One region of the Streptomyces sp. NPDC048461 genome, then DNA from elsewhere that is predicted to be linked to it. Evidence: riboswitches for the same ligand, from Rfam matches in the RefSeq annotation. Region 1 holds a riboswitch; each other region holds the start of a gene.
The links. A riboswitch is a leader RNA that binds a small molecule or an ion and turns the genes downstream of it on or off. The one in region 1 is predicted to bind cobalamin.

Region 2: it holds a riboswitch for cobalamin, as region 1 does, so the genes downstream of both, ACZ6S8_RS01855 (energy-coupling factor ABC transporter permease) here and ACZ6S8_RS22970 (prenyltransferase/squalene oxidase repeat-containing protein) in region 1, are expected to answer to the same signal.
Region 3: it holds a riboswitch for cobalamin, as region 1 does, so the genes downstream of both, ACZ6S8_RS33610 (DUF4430 domain-containing protein) here and ACZ6S8_RS22970 (prenyltransferase/squalene oxidase repeat-containing protein) in region 1, are expected to answer to the same signal.
Region 4: it holds a riboswitch for cobalamin, as region 1 does, so the genes downstream of both, ACZ6S8_RS33385 (CoA-acylating methylmalonate-semialdehyde dehydrogenase) here and ACZ6S8_RS22970 (prenyltransferase/squalene oxidase repeat-containing protein) in region 1, are expected to answer to the same signal.

The regions. Positions count from the first base shown of each region.
Region 1 is NZ_JBVJGW010000013.1:91,712-95,872, reverse strand. Features, by position in the region: gene ACZ6S8_RS22975 (prenyltransferase/squalene oxidase repeat-containing protein) at 1-2,022, opposite strand, end outside; cobalamin riboswitch at 2,357-2,483, shown strand; gene ACZ6S8_RS22970 (prenyltransferase/squalene oxidase repeat-containing protein) at 2,610-4,022, shown strand.
Region 2 is NZ_JBVJGW010000001.1:420,408-424,568, reverse strand. Features, by position in the region: gene ACZ6S8_RS01870 (SsgA family sporulation/cell division regulator) at 1-172, shown strand, start outside; gene ACZ6S8_RS01865 (AMIN-like domain-containing (lipo)protein) at 284-844, shown strand; gene ACZ6S8_RS01860 (flavodoxin family protein) at 1,021-1,752, opposite strand; cobalamin riboswitch at 1,836-2,030, shown strand; gene ACZ6S8_RS01855 (energy-coupling factor ABC transporter permease) at 2,060-2,755, shown strand; gene ACZ6S8_RS01850 (energy-coupling factor ABC transporter substrate-binding protein) at 2,755-3,102, shown strand; gene cbiQ (cobalt ECF transporter T component CbiQ) at 3,106-3,855, shown strand; gene ACZ6S8_RS01840 (ATP-binding cassette domain-containing protein) at 3,852-4,161, shown strand, end outside.
Region 3 is NZ_JBVJGW010000029.1:69,083-73,243, reverse strand. Features, by position in the region: gene ACZ6S8_RS33620 (NUDIX domain-containing protein) at 166-621, shown strand; gene ACZ6S8_RS33615 (hypothetical protein) at 808-1,287, opposite strand; gene ACZ6S8_RS33610 (DUF4430 domain-containing protein) at 1,477-1,965, opposite strand; cobalamin riboswitch at 2,118-2,238, opposite strand; gene ACZ6S8_RS33605 (lysine N(6)-hydroxylase/L-ornithine N(5)-oxygenase family protein) at 2,634-3,983, shown strand; gene ACZ6S8_RS33600 (siderophore-interacting protein) at 4,100-4,161, opposite strand, start outside.
Region 4 is NZ_JBVJGW010000029.1:1,088-5,248, reverse strand. Features, by position in the region: gene ACZ6S8_RS33390 (short-chain fatty acyl-CoA regulator family protein) at 232-1,635, shown strand; cobalamin riboswitch at 1,706-1,874, shown strand; gene ACZ6S8_RS33385 (CoA-acylating methylmalonate-semialdehyde dehydrogenase) at 2,256-3,755, shown strand; gene ACZ6S8_RS33380 (acyl-CoA dehydrogenase family protein) at 3,760-4,161, shown strand, end outside.

The DNA.
Region 1 (4,161 bases):
CACCGAGGTCGCGTACGTGTAGTTGCCCTTCGCCGCGCACTCCTGGCGCGTCGCGGTCTTGGCGGCGCAGGTGCCCTTGGCGAGGGCGGCGATCAGGTCCTGGCCGCCGAAGTCGCGGGGGTCCCGGCCCACGGCCTGCGCGAGGAGGGCCGCCTTGCCGAGGGAGCCGCCGCTCGCGTACTTGGTGCCGACGAGCGTCCAGTCGTTGATGCCCCGGCCCTTCCCGTCCTTGCCGCCCTTGTCGAAGAAGTCGACGATGTTGCGCAGGGTGGCGTTGTCCGTGCCGGTGGCGGCGAGGGAGTAGGCGCCGTCGATGGTCATGCCGTAGTCGGCGTGCCCGGTGCCCGCGCCGGCCTCGTAGTAGCGGCCCTGGACCAGACGGCCGGGGTGGGTGAGGTACGCCACGCCCTTCTTCAGGTCGGGCCCCGCACCGGCCGGGGGAGCGGTCGGCGGCTCGGAGGTGGGCGGGGTCGTCGGGGGCGTGGTCGGCGGAACGACCGGCTTGGCGGTCAGCGCGACGACATCGCTGCCCGCGGCTGCGATCGCGGCCGTGGCGGTCGGGAACAGGCGCGGATCCGTGTCGTCCTCGCCGAAGCCGAATCCGCCGGTCGGGAGCTGGTGCCTGGAGAGCCAGGAGATGCCGGCGTCGGCGAACGCCTCGTCGCCGAGGGCGCGCAGTGCCTGCGCCGCCCAGGCGGTGGCGGCCGGGCTGCCGGTCGTGTCGTAGCCGGTGGCGGGCCAGGCGCCGGTGGGCAGCTGGGTCTTCTTCAGCTGGGCGCGGGCCTTCTGGACGGCGTCCTCGTGGCCGCCGGCGACGGCCAGGGCCAGGGCGGTCAGAGCGGTGGCGGAGGCCTCGCTCTCGCACTTTTCGGGGGACCGGATCAGGATGCTCGTGAAGCCGCCGTCCTCGCACTGCAGGCCGGTCAGCCGGCTCACGGAGTGGGCGGGCGGCGTGACACCGCCGTTGACCAGGGCGATGACGGCCATGGCCTGGGTGTCGGCCTGACCGGTGGTGCGGAAATCACCCTTGGTCAGGCAGCCGTCGACGGTCTCCCCGTCGCCGATGTCACGCGGGCAGACGTACTTCACCAGGTCGCCGAGGAGGTCGTGGCCGCCGAACGCGCGCGGGTCCAGCCCGGTGGCCTCGGCGACGAGGGCGAGGCGCGCGGCGGCGGTGGCGTCGGGTATCGCGTCCTTGCCGGAGGGGTAGGCGTACGCATCGGTCTGCGCGGGCGCGGCGAGGAACTGCGCGGCCTTCTTCGCAGCCGGGCTCTTGCGGTCGGCGGCGGCCAGGGCGAACACGGCCTCGGTGGTGAGGAAGTGGTTCGCCGAGGTGGAGCCCTCGTCGACGACGCGCTCGCCGTCCGTCAGGTTCCCGGCGATCCAGCGCGTGGCGGCGGGCACGTCGACCGTGCCCGCGGGGACCGCGGGCGGGGTGGTGGGGACCGTCGGGTCGGGCGTGGTGATGCCGCGGATGTCGTCGGGCGTGAAGGAGGGCTTGCCCTTGCTGCCGCCGACGTCGGTCCCGCCGAAGACCCAGGCGTCCACGTCACCGGGCTTCGGGGTGCGCGCCATGGCGCCCAGCGGGCTGTACGTCCACTTCCGCTGACCGGGCGAGGCGATCCAGTACGACCAGTACGCGGTGGCCTGCGGCGTGAGGACGCAGTCCTCCTTGTCCGGCGTGGGGTACTGCGTACCGGAGTCCTTGCCGATGCGGCAGACGAAGGCGGGTCCGTCGTGGACGGTGCCCGTCGTGGTGAACCCGCCCGTGTGCAGCAGCTCGTACCCGGTGGTGGGGGTGGTGTCGCAGCCCCGCTCGACCTTGCCGCCGAACGGGCCGAAGTCCACGGCGACGACGGCGCCGGTGGTGGGGGTGCACTGCTCGACCGGGTCCGCGCTCGCGGAGACGGGGACCGTGAAGGAGACCACGCCCGTACCGAGCGTCAGGAAGGACGCGGTCACGAGGGAGAGGAACCGCCGTCTCGTCCCCGACTGCCGATTCGCCCGTTGTTCGGTCCCCACCGAGGCCCCCGTCTCTGCCGGGCGGCCGGGTGCGTGTCGATGTGCCCCGCACGGCTTGCTTCGCCGTGGGGAGGCTGGGACGACCGCACCGCAATCCGCGACGGCGCTCTTCGTACTGTGGCTCGGCCCCAGGCATTCCGGCTCACCCGGAACGGATCCGGGTCCACGGTTGCGGGTCAGCGCCGGAATTCGACCGGCTTCCCCTGGTGCTGAGCAGTTGTCAGCCGGAGTGCAACACGGATCCCGCCGACGCGTCAAGGTGGCACAAGTCTCAGCCGGCCGGGCCCCTATGGGGTGCGGTCGAGTCCCGGTCGGGGTGGCTGGCGGACACCCGGTCACTCGGGTAGCGTCCTGGGCTGCCACATGGGGGAATCCGGTGAGAAGCCGGAGCTGACGCGCAACGGTAGGGGACGGCGGGGGCCGTTCCGAGCCCGAATGCCCACACGGCGATGCAGTACAGGAAGCCGTATCACGCGTTCGGACAACGGCCCTGCGACCAGGCTCGATCCGTGCCGCGCCGTGCTGCGCCGCGGTGGGACGCGGCCTGTGCGGGAGCGGTCGGGGTCCGCCGATTCCAGGAGCAGGCCATGTCCCGTCCCCGTACCTCCCGCCGCCTCGCGCTCGTCCTGCCCGCGGCCCTGGGCGCGTTCGCGCTCACCGCGCTGCCCGCCTCCGCCACCTCGTCTCCCGCGCAGATCGCCACGTCCAAGACCAACGGTGTGGCCTATCTCAAGTCCCTTCAGGCGGCGGACGGTTCGTACGCCGGCTCGGGCCTGTCCAACGAATGGGCGTTCAGCACCTTCGCCGCGGCCGGCACCGCCGTCGTCGACGTCTACCCCGGCGGCGACACCACGAAGAACGCCCGCACCGTCTACCGGAACCTGCTGTCCACGGCGGGCTGGCCGTCGGGCGCCCCGGTGGTCACCGACTACGAGCGCGGCGCGCTGAACGCGTACGCCGCCGGCATCGACCCGGCGCGCGTGTCGGCCTCCCGGAACCTCGTCGCGCACATCTACGCGTACTGGCAGACCGCCGAGGCCGGATACTTCGGCCCGTCCGGCAACTTCAACGGGACCGTATTCGCGGCCCTCGCGCTGGGCGGCGCCAAGACGCAGGGCGGCGCCACGCGCGTCCCGCAGGCGCTCACCGACTCGATGGTCACGCGCATCCGCGCCAACCAGCACGTCGACGGCGGCTGGACCTACAGCAAGGCCGAGGGCAACCCCACGGCCCTGAACGCCCCCAGCGACGTCGACATGACCGGCTCCGCGATGGCCGCCCTGTGCGTCTCCGGCGTGCCGAACACCGACGCGGACGTGGTGCAGGCGAAGAACTTCCTCAAGGGCAAGCTGATCGCCGGCACCGGTGCCTTCAACTCCCTGTACGGGGTCAACACCAGTTCCAACGGATGGGGCGTCGCGGGCCTGAACGCCTGCGGCATCAATCCGCAGACCGGTGACTTCCTCACCACCAGCGGCAAGACCCCCGTCGACTTCATGATCGCCAACCAGTACAACCCGGCGGGCGGCTTCAAGTACCAGCCGGCCGACACGACCCCCTCCGCCTACTCCTCCATCGACGCCCTGCGCGGCGTCGTCGGCGGCGGCTTCACGACGGCGCCGCCGGTCCCGGTCACCCCCGGGGCCCCGCAGTGGGTCGCCCAGTCCACCTTCACCGCCGGCACCGCGACCAAGCTGGCCCTCACCGTCGACGACGGCGCCGGGAACCTGAAGGTCTGCTCGGTGGCCTTCACGCCCACCGGTACCACCATCACCCTCGGTGACGTCCTCAACGCCGCGACGGGCGGCGCCACGCCGTCGGGCTGTGTCACGAGCGTGACCCCGTCGTCGGGGACCGGCACCATCACCCACGTCAACGGCAAGGCCAACAGCGGCTCCAACACCTGGAAGGTCAGCGTCGACGGCTCCTCCTTCGCCGGCGCCGTCCGCAACAAGGTGATCAACGTGGGCGACACCATCGCCCTGCGCTGGGGCGTCTGATCCCCGTCCGGGTGCGGCCCCCGCTCACGGGGGACGCACCCGGCACCGGATGCCCGGCATCCGGCACCGGGCCCGGGTCCGGCATGTCCGCTCCGGGCGCCGGCGCCCTGGCCTGCGGGGGGCGCGTCGTGATTTATGC
Region 2 (4,161 bases), on a different contig from region 1:
CGAACCGCGGGTCTTCCTGGCCTTCAGCAACGGCGAGAAGAGCTGCGTGTTCTCCGCCCGCGCCAAGGACGTGCGCGGGCTGTGCCGCCGTCTGACCCAGCTGGTCCCGCGCGGCCTGGAGCACCGGCACTACGACCTCGACGCGGAGCTCGACGCGCTGCTGCCCGGCTGACGGCCCCGGAGCCGGGAGGAGCCCGCGGCCCCGGCCCGGGAACCGTCGCCGTCCCGCGGGTGTCCTTAGCGGTGACAGCACAGCCCCGTCTCCGGAGAATCGGGGGACGTCATGAACGACGTCTCGAACCACCCGCGTCCACGTCCGTCTCACCGCCTGCCGTCCCTTCGACGGCGCCGCCGGCAGCTCGTGGCCCTGGCCACCGGCGCGCTGCTCACCGCCGGCCTAGCCCTCGCCGCACCGGCCTCGGCCGCCCAGGCCGCCGCCCGCACCCAGACCCCACTCGTCGTCAACGCCCGCTGGGGCGGTCACTGCACGTACGACCGGCTCGTCATCGACCTCCAGGGGTACGTCCCCGGGGTCACCGTCACGCCCGTGCCGAAGCTGTACTACGACGGCTCGGGCAAGCCCGTCCCGCTGGCCGGGAAGTACTTCCTGGAAGTCCGCCTGAACCCCGCCGCCGGTCACGACGACGCGGGGCAGAACGTCTACCAGGGTCCGCGCCTGCAGAAGATCTACCTCAGCAAGCTCAAGGGCATCGCCCTGACCGGCGACTACGAGGGGTACGTGACCTTCGGCGCCGCCTTCGACACCGCACCCGCCTACTCCACCAGCGTCCTGCACTCGCCCGAGCGGCTGGTCCTGGACATCGCGCACCCGAACGTGTGCTGACCGGGGCGGGGGGGGGGGGGGGGGGGGGGGGGGGCGCCCGGGCGGGGGGGGGGGGGGGGGGGTGGTCCGGGGGGGGGGGGGGGGGTGGGTGGGGCGTGGGTCACCCCCTGGGCGGGGGGGGGGGGGGGGGGGGGGGGGGGGGGCCCCCCCCCCCCCCCCCCCCCCCGCCGCGTTCCTCAGCGGTGCTCGGGGTTGGGGAAGTCGAACCGGCAGCCCGCGTCCCACAGGGAGCGCTGGTTCCCGTGCGCCGGCATTCCGCCCGCCCGCTTGAGCAGGGCGGCCAGGTGCATCAGGTTCCAGGACATGAAGGCGGTGTTCCGGTTGGTGAAGTCGTTCTCGGGGCCGCCGGATCCCGGGTCCAGGTAGGAGGGGCCGGGTCCGGCCTCGCCGATCCAGCCCGCGTCGGCCTGCGGCGGGATCGCGTAGCCCAGGTGCTGGAGGCTGTAGAGGACGTTCATGGCGCAGTGCTTGACGCCGTCCTCGTTGCCGGTGATCAGCGCGCCGCCGACGCGCCCGTAGTACGCGTACTGCCCCTGCTCGTTCAGCAGGGACGAGCAGGCGTAGAGCCGCTCGATGACGCGCTTCATCACGGAGCTGTTGTCGCCGAGCCAGATCGGCCCGCACAGCACGAGGATGTCGGCGTCCATGATCCGGCTGTAGAGGACCGGCCACTGGTCGCTCTCCCAGCCGTGTTCGGTCATGTCCGGCCAGACGCCGGTCGCGATGTCGTGGTCGACGGCGCGGATGACCGAGGTCCGGGCACCGGCCGCCTCCATGACCGCGCGGCTCCTGCCGATCAGGCCGTCGGTGTTGCTGGTCTCGGGTGAGCGTTTGAGCGTGCAGTTCACGTAGACGGCGGTCAGGCCCGAGTAGTCGGGCGGGGTCGCGTTCTCCTCGTCGGCAGCCACGCACCCACCTTGTCCGGGCACCGTCCGGAGCGCCACCGCACCGCACCCGCGAGGGGCGGGTTGTGACCGGTCCGCGCGGCCGACTAGGGTCAGCGGGCCTTGGTGTTCGGGAAACCGGTGCGAAACCGGTGCGGCCCTCGCCACTGTGATCGGGAAGTCCGGCTCCACTCCTGCGGGAAGCCACTGGGCCCGCGCGGGAGACCGCTCGGCCCCGGGAAGGCGGAGCCCGGGCATCAGTACCCGTGAGCCAGGAGACCGGCCGAGGCGCGTCGTCCATCCACGAGGTGCTGGAGAGGTCTCCTTACTCATGCATATAGCCGAGGGGTTTCTGCCCCCCTTGCACGCGGTCGCCTGGGGCGCCGCGTCCGCTCCCTTTGTCGTACACGGTGTCCGCGCCCTGACCCGCGAGGTCAAGGCCAACCCGGAGAGCACGCTGCTGCTCGGTGCGGCCGGAGCGTTCACGTTCGTCCTGTCCGCCCTGAAGATCCCCTCGGTGACGGGCAGCTGCTCCCACCCCACCGGTACGGGGCTCGGAGCGATCCTCTTCCGGCCGCCGATCATGGCGGTGCTGGGGACGATCACCCTGCTGTTCCAGGCGCTGCTGCTGGCGCACGGCGGGCTCACCACCCTCGGCGCCAACGTCTTCTCGATGGCCATCGCCGGCCCGTGGGCCGGGTACGCCGTCTACCGCCTGCTGCGCGGAACCGGCGCCCCCCTGATGGTGGCCGTGTTCTTCGGCGCCTTCTTCGCCGACCTGGTCACCTACTGCGTGACCTCGGTCCAGCTGGCGCTGGCCTTCCCCGACCAGGCCACCGGGTTCACCGGCTCGCTCGTGAAGTTCGGTGAGATCTTCGCGCTGACCCAGATCCCGCTCGCGGTGAGCGAGGGCCTGCTGACCGTGCTCGTCGTCCGGCTGCTGATGCAGTCCAGCAAGTCGGACCTGGTCCGGCTCGGCGTCGCGAAGCTCACGTCCGGCAAGGCCAAGCAGGAGGCGACGGTCTGATGAGCCGGAACGCGAAGATCAACACCCTGCTGCTGCTCCTGGTCGCGGCGCTGGCCGTGCTCCCGCTGGCGCTGGGGCTGGGCGAGGGCAAGGAGGAGCCGTTCGCGGGCGCCGACGCGCAGGCGGAGACGGCCATCACCGAGCTGAAGCCGGACTACGAGCCCTGGTTCTCGCCCCTGTACGAGCCCCCGTCCGGGGAGATCGAGTCGGCGCTGTTCGCCCTGCAGGCGGCGCTCGGCGCGGGCGTGCTCGCGTACTACTTCGGCGTCCGCAAGGGGCGCCGCCAGGGCGCTGCCGCAGCGGGCGCCGCCGGCGCCGCGGCGCCCGACGCCACCGTGCAGTCGTAGGCGGTGCTGCCGATCGACGCGGCGGCGCACAGCAGCCGCTGGCGCCGCCGCCATCCGCTGGAGAAGGCGGTACTGGGAGTCGGCCTGACGGTCACGGCGGTGTGCCTGCCGCCGTGGCCCGGCGGACCGCTGGTGGCCGCGGCGACCCTCGCCCTGCTGCTGGGTCCCGCCGGGGTGGCGGGGCGGCAGCTGTGGCGGGCGTTCCGCATCCCGCTGGGCTTCTGCTTCACGGGGGCGCTGCCGCTGCTGTTCTCCGTGGGCGGCCCGGCGGGCTTCGTCGCGATGGCTCCCGACGGCCCCCGGCACGCGGGCGAACTGCTGCTGCGGACCTCGGCGGCCTCCCTCGGGGTGCTGCTGTTCGCCTTCACCACCCCGGTCTCGGACGTGCTGCCGCGCCTGGTCCGGGCCGGGGTGCCGGCCCCGGTCGTGGACGTGGCGCTGGTGATGTACCGGATCGGCTTCCTGCTCCTCGACTCCCTGGCCCGCGTCCGGCAGGCCCAGGCGGCCCGCCTCGGCACCGCCGGGCGGGCGGCCGCCTGGCGGTCGGTGGCCGGGCTCGCCGCGACCTCGTTCGTCCGGGCCTTCGACCGCGCGGCCCGGCTCCAGTCGGGCCTGGCCGGGCGCGGCTACGACGGCGCGCTGCGCGTGCTGGTGCCTCAGACGGCGCTGTCCCGGCGGTTCCTGGCCGGGACGGCCGCCCTGCTCGCCTCGCTGGTCGCCGTGACCCTCGTACTGAAGGAGCTGTACCTGTGAAGCCGCTGGTGGAACTGGCCGGCGCGGGCTACGCGTACGAGGACGGCCCCGAGGTGCTGTCCGGCGTGGACTTCGCGATCCCCGAGGGCCGCGCCCTGGTGCTGCTGGGCCGCAACGGCAGCGGCAAGACCACGCTGATGCGCCTGTTGAGCGGGGGCCTGCGGCCGGCGTCGGGCGCGCTGCTGCTGGACGGGGTGGAGGTGGCGCACGGCCGCGCCGGGCTGACCCGGCTGCGGACCTCGGTCCAGCTGGTGGTGCAGGATCCGGACGACCAGCTGTTCGCGGCCTCCGTCGAGCAGGACGTGT
Region 3 (4,161 bases), on a different contig from region 1:
TCCGGGCGTACGAAACGACTTCGACGACACCCCCTAGTCCTCGCAGGCGACCAGGACCAGGCACGGGTGCGGCCGCGCCCGGCCGCCGACCTATGCTGTCGAACCCCGTTCCGATCATGCAGGGGAGGGGCGTGACGACGTAGCCGTGCACCACAGGAGAAGCTCATGACCACATCCACCGGCCACGTGGCGGCGGCGGCCTCCGCCGCAGCGGTCATCCGGGACGAGCAGGGCCGCGTGCTCATCGTCAATCCCGTCCACAAGGAGCGCTGGAACCTCCCCGGCGGGCACATCGAGGAGGGCGAACTGCCCACCGCCGCCCTGCGCCGCGAGCTCCGTGAGGAGCTGGGCCTGGACCTGGAGATCGGCCGGCTCCTGGTCACCGCGTGGGTCACCCGGCCCGAGGGGTCCCAGGTCTTCTACGTCTTCGACGGCCTCCGGCTCGACGCGGAGCGGCAACGGGCCATCCGCCCGCAGGAGTCGGAGATCGGCGAGATCCGCTTCTGCCGGCCCGAGGACATCACCCCGAGCATGATCCCGCCGTTCGCCCTCGCCATCTGGCACCGGGCCCTCGCGGCGTACGAGGAGAAGCAGGTCGCCTACCTCGAACTCGCCCTGTAGCGCAGCGGGAGCGCCGCGACACCACCGGCACGCACAGGCTGCTCCGCTGCCTCGCCGATGCCCGGGCGGGGTGCAGCGGCCGTTGCTGCGGTCCGTTCCGGGAGCCGTGTGGGCGAGGGCACGCATGGCACGTGCCGCCGCCCCGCGCCCTACGGGAGGGGGTGCGGGGCGGCTGTGCCGTGCGGGTCAGTACACCAGCTTGTACGTCACGTCGTGGGGGATCGGCGACGGGGCGTCGTCCGGGAACAGCAGCCGGATGGTCGTGAAGCGCTCCACGCCGGGGCGGTCGGGCCACGGCTCCGGGTTGGCCAGTGTCACGGACACGGGATAGGAGAGGAAACGGCCGGCAGCGCAGTTCGGCCGGCATTCGTTCGCCATGTCGGTGCCGGTGGCCGTCGCGGTGTGGCGCCCCCACGTCTTCCAGTCGAGATCCACGAGGCGGTTGTTGCCGTCGCCGCAGGCCAGCAGGTACGTCTCGGGACGCACCTGGTCCTCGGAGAAGCAGTCCACGACCACGACCGGATCCGGTACGGGTGCGGCCCGGGTCTGCGTCTGCACGGCGGATGCCGGAACCGCCGCCGCCACGAGAGCCGCGGCAGCGCACAACAGGGTGGCCGTCCGCAGCCCGGACCGGGATGCGCGCCGGCCGTCTTGTGAAGCGTCCACGAGACCCTCCTCGCCGTCGTCCCGCCGTAGGCACGGGAACCCTGCCAGCTTCCCCCATCCGGGCGGAGCCCGCACCCGCTGGACCGGTGGCAGCGGGCCACGCCCGGAAAACGGGCCGCCCGGGGCCGGTGCGGGGCCGGTGCGGGGCCGGTGCGGGCCCGCCGTCGGCGGGCCCGCACGGGGTGGCTGTTAGAAGGAGGTCCAGGTGAAGGCGACCTTGTCGCCGGCCTTCAGCTTGAACTGGCAGCCGCCCACCGAGGTCGGGGTGCCGTTGACGGATATGTTCCAGTAGGCGCCGCCGCCGCCGCTGACCTGCTTGATGGTGTCGACGGAGAAGTCGTCGAACGACGCGTACCAGGTGCCGTCCCACGTGAAGTGCCGCTTGCGGGCGGCGTCGTCGAGCGCGGCGGTCGGGGTCGGCACGGCGGTCGGGTTGGCCGCGCCGTTCGTCCCGTCGCACGTGTGGGTACCACCGGTGGCGGTGGTGACGTCGTGGCCCTTCGTCTTGATCTTGCCCTTGAACAGCAGGCCGTTCGGTCCCTGGACGGTGAGGGACACCTTGACGGGGGCATTGGTGTTCGGCGTGGCCTTGGCCTGGGCGACGGCAGGAGCGCTGCCGAGGGCGAGACCGAGGGCCGCCGTGGTGATCAGGGCCTGGCGGATGGTGACACTGCGCATGGGAGCGCCTTCCTGGTGCGAACCGGGGTCCGGGGGCGCGGCACCCCGACCCGCCCGCGCGCGGACGCCCCCGTGAGCCGTCCGCGGAAGCGGACGGGGCGGGGCGGCGCGGCGGTGGTCCGGGGCTCCACGCCGTAGACCATGACGGGGCGAAGCGGTGCACGTGACGCGCGGGTTTTCCGACTCACGGCAGCGAGGCCGCACACGGTTGCAGGTCAGCGCCGGAGTCTCACCGGCTTCCCCCGGACGCGGACGCGTTCGGTACGCGCTCCGGGACGGTGCCCGGAGCAGCTGAATCATAGGGCAGCGCGATGGCGGAAATCCGGTGATCCCCACCACTGGCCGGTCATATCCAACGGCCTTGTGGGACAGCGGAGTTCAGGCGGTCTGCCGTGCGGCGGCGGGCTCGGAACCCTGGAGCGTGCAGGGGTGAAGCGAGGCTTGCCTCATGAGCCGACAGGCTCGACCGGCCGCGGCGGGTCAACGCGCCCGATCCTGAACCGGGTTCGGCGGAGGGCCACAGGTGGCTCGATCTGACGTGCCCATCGACAGGCCCCGGCGATCAGGTTAGCCTTCCCTAAGTTTCGCTCGGGCGTCGCTCCTTCGGCGTGCCCGCACTCGGCTCCCCACGCACGGCAATCCACTGCCCCCGCACGATTGGGAGTGACATGGCACAGGATCTTCCTGACGGCGCGCCAGTGATCCACGACCTCATCGGCATCGGCTTCGGTCCCTCGAACGTGGCCATGGCGATCGCACTCGGCGAACACAACGCAGGCGTCGGACGACAGGAGGCGATCACCGCCCACTTCTTCGAGCAGCAGCCGTGTTTCGGCTGGCACCGCGGCATGCTGATCGACGATGCGACCATGCAGGTGTCGTTCCTGAAGGACTTGGTGACGCTGCGGAACCCGTCGAGCGAGTACAGCTTCCTCTGCTACCTGCAGAGCAAGGGACGGCTGATCGACTTCGTCAACCACAAGAACCTGTTCCCGCTGCGCGTGGAGTTCCACGACTACTTCGAGTGGGCCGCGGCCAAGGTCGACGACATGGTGTCCTACGGACACGAAGTGGTCGCCGTGCGGCCCGTCGTGCGCGACGGCGTCATCGAGTACGTGGACGTCACCGCCCGCTCCGGCGAGGAACCGGTCACCCACCGGGCCCGCAACCTCGTCATCGGCACCGGCCTGCGGCCGCAGATGCCGGAGGGGGTCGACCGTACCGAGCGGATCTGGCACACCTCGGAGCTCCTGACCCGGGTGGAGGCCCTCAAGGGGAGCGATCCGTCCCGGTTCATCGTGGTCGGCGCCGGCCAGAGCGCCGCGGAGAACGTGGCGTTCCTGCACCGGACCTTCCCCGGGGCGGAGGTCTGCGCCGTCTTCTCCCGCTACGGATACAGCCCCGCCGACGACAGCGGCTTCGCGAACCGGATCTTCGACCCCGCAGCGGTGGACGCGTACTTCACCGCCCCCGAGGAGATCAAGCGCAAGCTGATCGACTACCACGCCAACACCAACTACTCGGTCGTGGACATCGACCTGATCGACGAGCTCTACCGCCAGGAGTACCGGGAGAAGGTGCTCGGCACCGAGCGGCTGCGCTTCCTCAGGGTGTCCCGGCTCACCGAGGTCCTGGAGGCCCCCGACAAGGTGCTGGCCACGGTCGAGTCCCTCGTCACGGGGGAGAAGGAGCCGCTGGAGGCCGACGTGCTGGTGTACGCGACCGGATACCGCTCCGCCGACGGGCTCGCGCTGCTCGGCGACGTGGCGCGCCACTGCCTCCGTGACGACGAGGGCCGCGTCCGCGTGGAGCGCGACTACCGCATCACGACGGACCCGGCGCTGCGCTGCGGCATCTACCTCCAGGGCGGCACCGAGCACACCCACGGCATCACCTCCTCGCTGCTGTCCAACACAGCAGTCCGGGTCGGCGAGATCCTCGACTCGATCGCGGGCCGGCGCCGCACCCCGGTCCCGGGCTCCCGCCGGGCCTCCGACGAGATCGGCTCCGCGCGGTAGGCCCCGGGGCGGCGCAGAGGCCCGAAGCCGTCGAGCAGGCGGGAGGAACCCCGGGGGGGGCGCGGTCAACTCCCGCGCCCCCCCGCGGGTGTCGGCCCCGGCGGCCGACGGGCGGCTCAGGCCGACGGGGCGGTCAGCACCCACAGTCGGTGGTCCCAGCCGATGTCACGGCAGTCAC
Region 4 (4,161 bases), on a different contig from region 1:
GACGGGACCGACCACCGTAATCAGGGCATGAATCGGGGATCGGATGTCCGTCCCGGCTACCGGTTCCGGCGGGCCGCAGGAACGACTCTGGCACTGGCACCGGGTGCCAACAAGGAGGTACGGCTGCCAAGGTCTGCGAATCTTCCCAGCCGAAACTGCCAAGCTTGCGAAGCTCCCCGGCGGGGGCGGCGCACGTAGTCTGACGGTCCTGTCCGACCGTGGAGGAGACCGGTGAGCAAGACGTACGCGGGGGCCCGGCTGCGCCGGCTGCGCGAGGAGCGCCGGATGACCCAGGCCGACCTGGCCCGGGTCCTGGCCATCTCGCCCAGCTACCTCAACCAGATGGAGCACGACTCCCGGCCGCTCACCGTGCCCGTACTGCTGCGCCTCACCGAGGCGTTCGGAGTCGACCCCGGCTTCTTCTCCGAGCGCGACACCAGCCGCCTCGTCGCCGACCTGCGCGAGGCCCTCGCCGGGGAAGTGGCCGAGGCCCGCGTCTCCGCCTCCGACCTGGCCGAACTCGCCACCCGGATGCCCGCCGTCGCCGCGGTCCTGCTGGACCTGGGGCGGCGCGGCCAGCTGCTGGCCGAACGCCTCGCCGGGACGGCCGAGGGCCGCGAGGGCGGAGCCGGAACGCCGCGCTCCCCCCACGAGGAGATCCGCGAGTTCTTCTACCGGCGGCAGAACTACCTGCACGACACGGACCTCGCCGCCGAAGGGCTGGCCCGCGAGATCGGCATCCGCCCCGGAGACGTCGTCGGCGCGCTCGCCCGCCGCCTCGCGGACCGGCACGGCGTCCGCCTGGCGGCCGACTCCGACCGGCTGCACCACTACGACGGCGCCGCGCGCGTCCTGCACCTGTCAGGGCGTCTGCGCCCCGGCCAGCAGGCCTTCCGGATGGCCACGCAGCTCGCGCTCCTCGAACACGGCACGGAACTGGACGGGCTGGCCGCCGAGGACTTCTCCGCCGGATCCGCCGCGCACGGCCTGGCCCGGATCGGCATCGCCAGCTACTTCGCCGCCGCGCTGATCCTCCCGTACGCGGCCTTCCACGCCGCGGCCGAGGAGTTCCGCTACGACATCGAACGGCTCACCGACCAGTTCGGCCTGGGCTACGAGACCGTCTGCCACCGGCTGAGCACCCTCCAGCGCCCCCGGCTGCGCGGGGTCCCCTTCTCCTTCGTCCGGGTCGACCGCGCCGGGAACATGTCCAAGCGGCAGTCGGCCACCGGCTTCCACTTCTCCCGCGCCGGCGGCACCTGCCCGCTGTGGAACGTGTACGAGGCCTTCGCCGCGCCCGGCCGCATCCACGTCCAGGTGGCCGCCATGCCGGACGGGCAGCGCCACCTGTGGACCGCGCGGGCCGTCACCCGCCACCGCGGCGGCTGGGGCGAACCCGGCAAGACCTTCGCGATCGGCCTCGGCTGCGAGATCCGGCACGCCCCGCGCCTGGTCTACTCCGACGGCATCGACCTCGACAACGTCTCCGCCGCGACCCCCATCGGGATGGGCTGCAGGCTCTGCGAACGCCTCGACTGCCCGCAGCGGGCGGTGCCTCCGCTGGGCCGCGCGCTGGCCGTGGACGAGAACAGCAGCACCTTCGTGCCGTACCCGGTCGCGCCCGAGCGCGGCTGAACACGGCCCGGGGCCGTCCGGACGACGCCCGGGGGAGGGGCTGGACTTACTAGGACGTCCAACTATATGTTCGGGGCACAAGGTCCGCGGTGCAGGGAAGCCGGTGTGAATCCGGCACGGTCCCGCCACTGTGACCGGGGAGCGTGCTGCCCTCCCGCGCCACCGGCGAACGCGCCGGGTGGACGGGCGGCACGCGGAGATCCGGGAGTCAGGTTACCGGCCGCGGAACGTTCCGTGTTGTCCACGAGGATGGAGCAGACACGCATGGCACCGGTCCGTACCCACGACCCAGGTGATCCGGCGGAGCGAGCGGCAACCCCCGCGCGCTCGTAGGGCAGACCTTCCGGAACGTACCGCGTCCGCGTGGCCGCAACGATCCGCCAGTGACGCCCCGGGCCACGCCCCTCACGACATGCCCGGCCCGCGACACCCGGCCCGCCGCCCGGCGACGGCCCGGTGAGCCGCGGACCGCACCGGCACGCCCCGAGGCGCGCGACCCGGCTCTTCGGCCGCCCTTGCGGCGGCCCGTCCCCCGGCCCGTCACGCGGCGCACCCCACCCGGTGCGGCCGCCGGCCCGCCGTGCCATCCCCGGATCCCACCTGACGAGAGCAGGCACCCCATGGTCCGCGAACTCACCCATTTCATCGGCGGCAAGCACACCGCCGGAACCTCCGGCCTCTTCGCCGACGTGTACGACCCCAACACCGGCACCGTCCAGGCCCGCGTCCCCCTCGCGGGACGCGCCGACACCGAAGCGGCCATCGCCGACGCGGCAAGCGCGCAGCTCGAATGGGCCGAGTGGAACCCGCAGCGCCGCGCCCGCGTCCTGCTGCGGTTCCTCCAGCTCGTCGAGGGCGAACGTGACGCCCTCGCCCGCCTGTTGTCGGCCGAACACGGGAAGACCGTCGCCGACGCGCACGGCGACCTGCAACGCGGCCTGGAAGTCGTCGAGTTCGCCGCCGGCATTCCCCACCTGCTCAAGGGGGAGTTCACCGACAACGCCGGAGGCGGAATCGACGTGCACTCGCTGCGCGTCCCCCTCGGCGTCGTCGCCGGCATCACCCCGTTCAACTTCCCCGCGATGATCCCGCTGTGGAAGGCCGCGCCGGCGATCGCCTGCGGCAACGCCTTCATCCTCAAGCCCTCGGAGCGCGACCCCTCCGTACCGCTGCGGCTGGCCGAACTCTTCCTGGAGGCCGGACTCCCGCCCGGTGTGCTCAACGTGGTCAACGGCGGCAAGGAAGCCGTCGACACCCTCCTCGACGACCCCCGGGTCCAAGCGCTCGGATTCGTCGGATCGACCCCGATCGCCGCGCACATCTACGCCACCGCCGCCGCCCGCGGCAAGCGCGCCCAGTGCTTCGGCGGCGCCAAGAACCACATGATCGTGATGCCGGACGCCGACCTGGACCAGGCCGTGGACGCGCTGATCGGCGCCGGATACGGCTCGGCCGGCGAGCGCTGCATGGCCATCGCCGTGGCCGTGCCCGTCGGAGAGGAGACCGCCGACGCCCTGGTGGCGAGGCTGAAGGAGCGCATCGCCACCCTGCGCATCGGCCGTTCCGACGATCCGGAAGCCGACTTCGGTCCCCTGGTGAGCCGCGACGCCCTGGACCGGGTCCGCCGCTACGTGGACATCGGCGTCAACGAGGGTGCCGAACTCGTCGTCGACGGAAGGGGGTTCACCCTCCCCGGACACGAGAACGGCTTCTTCGCCGGCGCCACCCTCTTCGACCGCGTCGCACCGTCCATGCGCATCTACCGCGAGGAGATCTTCGGCCCGGTGCTGTCCGTCGTACGGGCCGCGGACTACGCCGAGGCACTGCGGCTCCCCACCGAGCACCCGTACGGCAACGGCGTCGCCATCTTCACCCGGGACGGCGACACCGCCCGGGACTTCACCCGCCGGGTGGGCGCCGGCATGGTCGGGGTCAACGTGCCCATCCCGGTCCCGGTGGCCTACCACACCTTCGGCGGCTGGAAGCGGTCCGGCTTCGGCGACCTCAACCAGCACGGACCGGACTCGATCCGCTTCTACACCCGCACCAAGACCGTCACCTCGCGCTGGCCCTCCGGGGTCAAGGAGGGCGCGAGCTTCACCATCCCCACGATGGGCTGAGCCCGTGACCACCACCCTGACACCCGATCAGCTCGCGCTGGCCGAGGTCACCCTCGACTTCGCCCAGGAGCAGCTCTCCCCGTACGCCGTCGCGTGGGACCAGGACAAGCACTTCCCGGTCGACGTCATCCGCAAGGCGGCCGGCCTCGGCCTCGGCGGCGTCTACGTACGGGAGGAACACGGCGGTTCGGCCCTCGGCCGTGCCGACGGCGTCCTCGTCTTCGAGGCCCTGGCCACCGGCTGCCCCTCCATCGCCGGATACCTCTCCATCCACAACATGGTCGCCTGGATGATCGACCGCTACGGCGACCCCGGCCAGCGCGAGCGCTGGCTGCCCGGCCTGTGCTCCGCCGGGACGCTGGGGAGCTACTGCCTGACCGAACCGGGCGCGGGATCCGACGCCGCG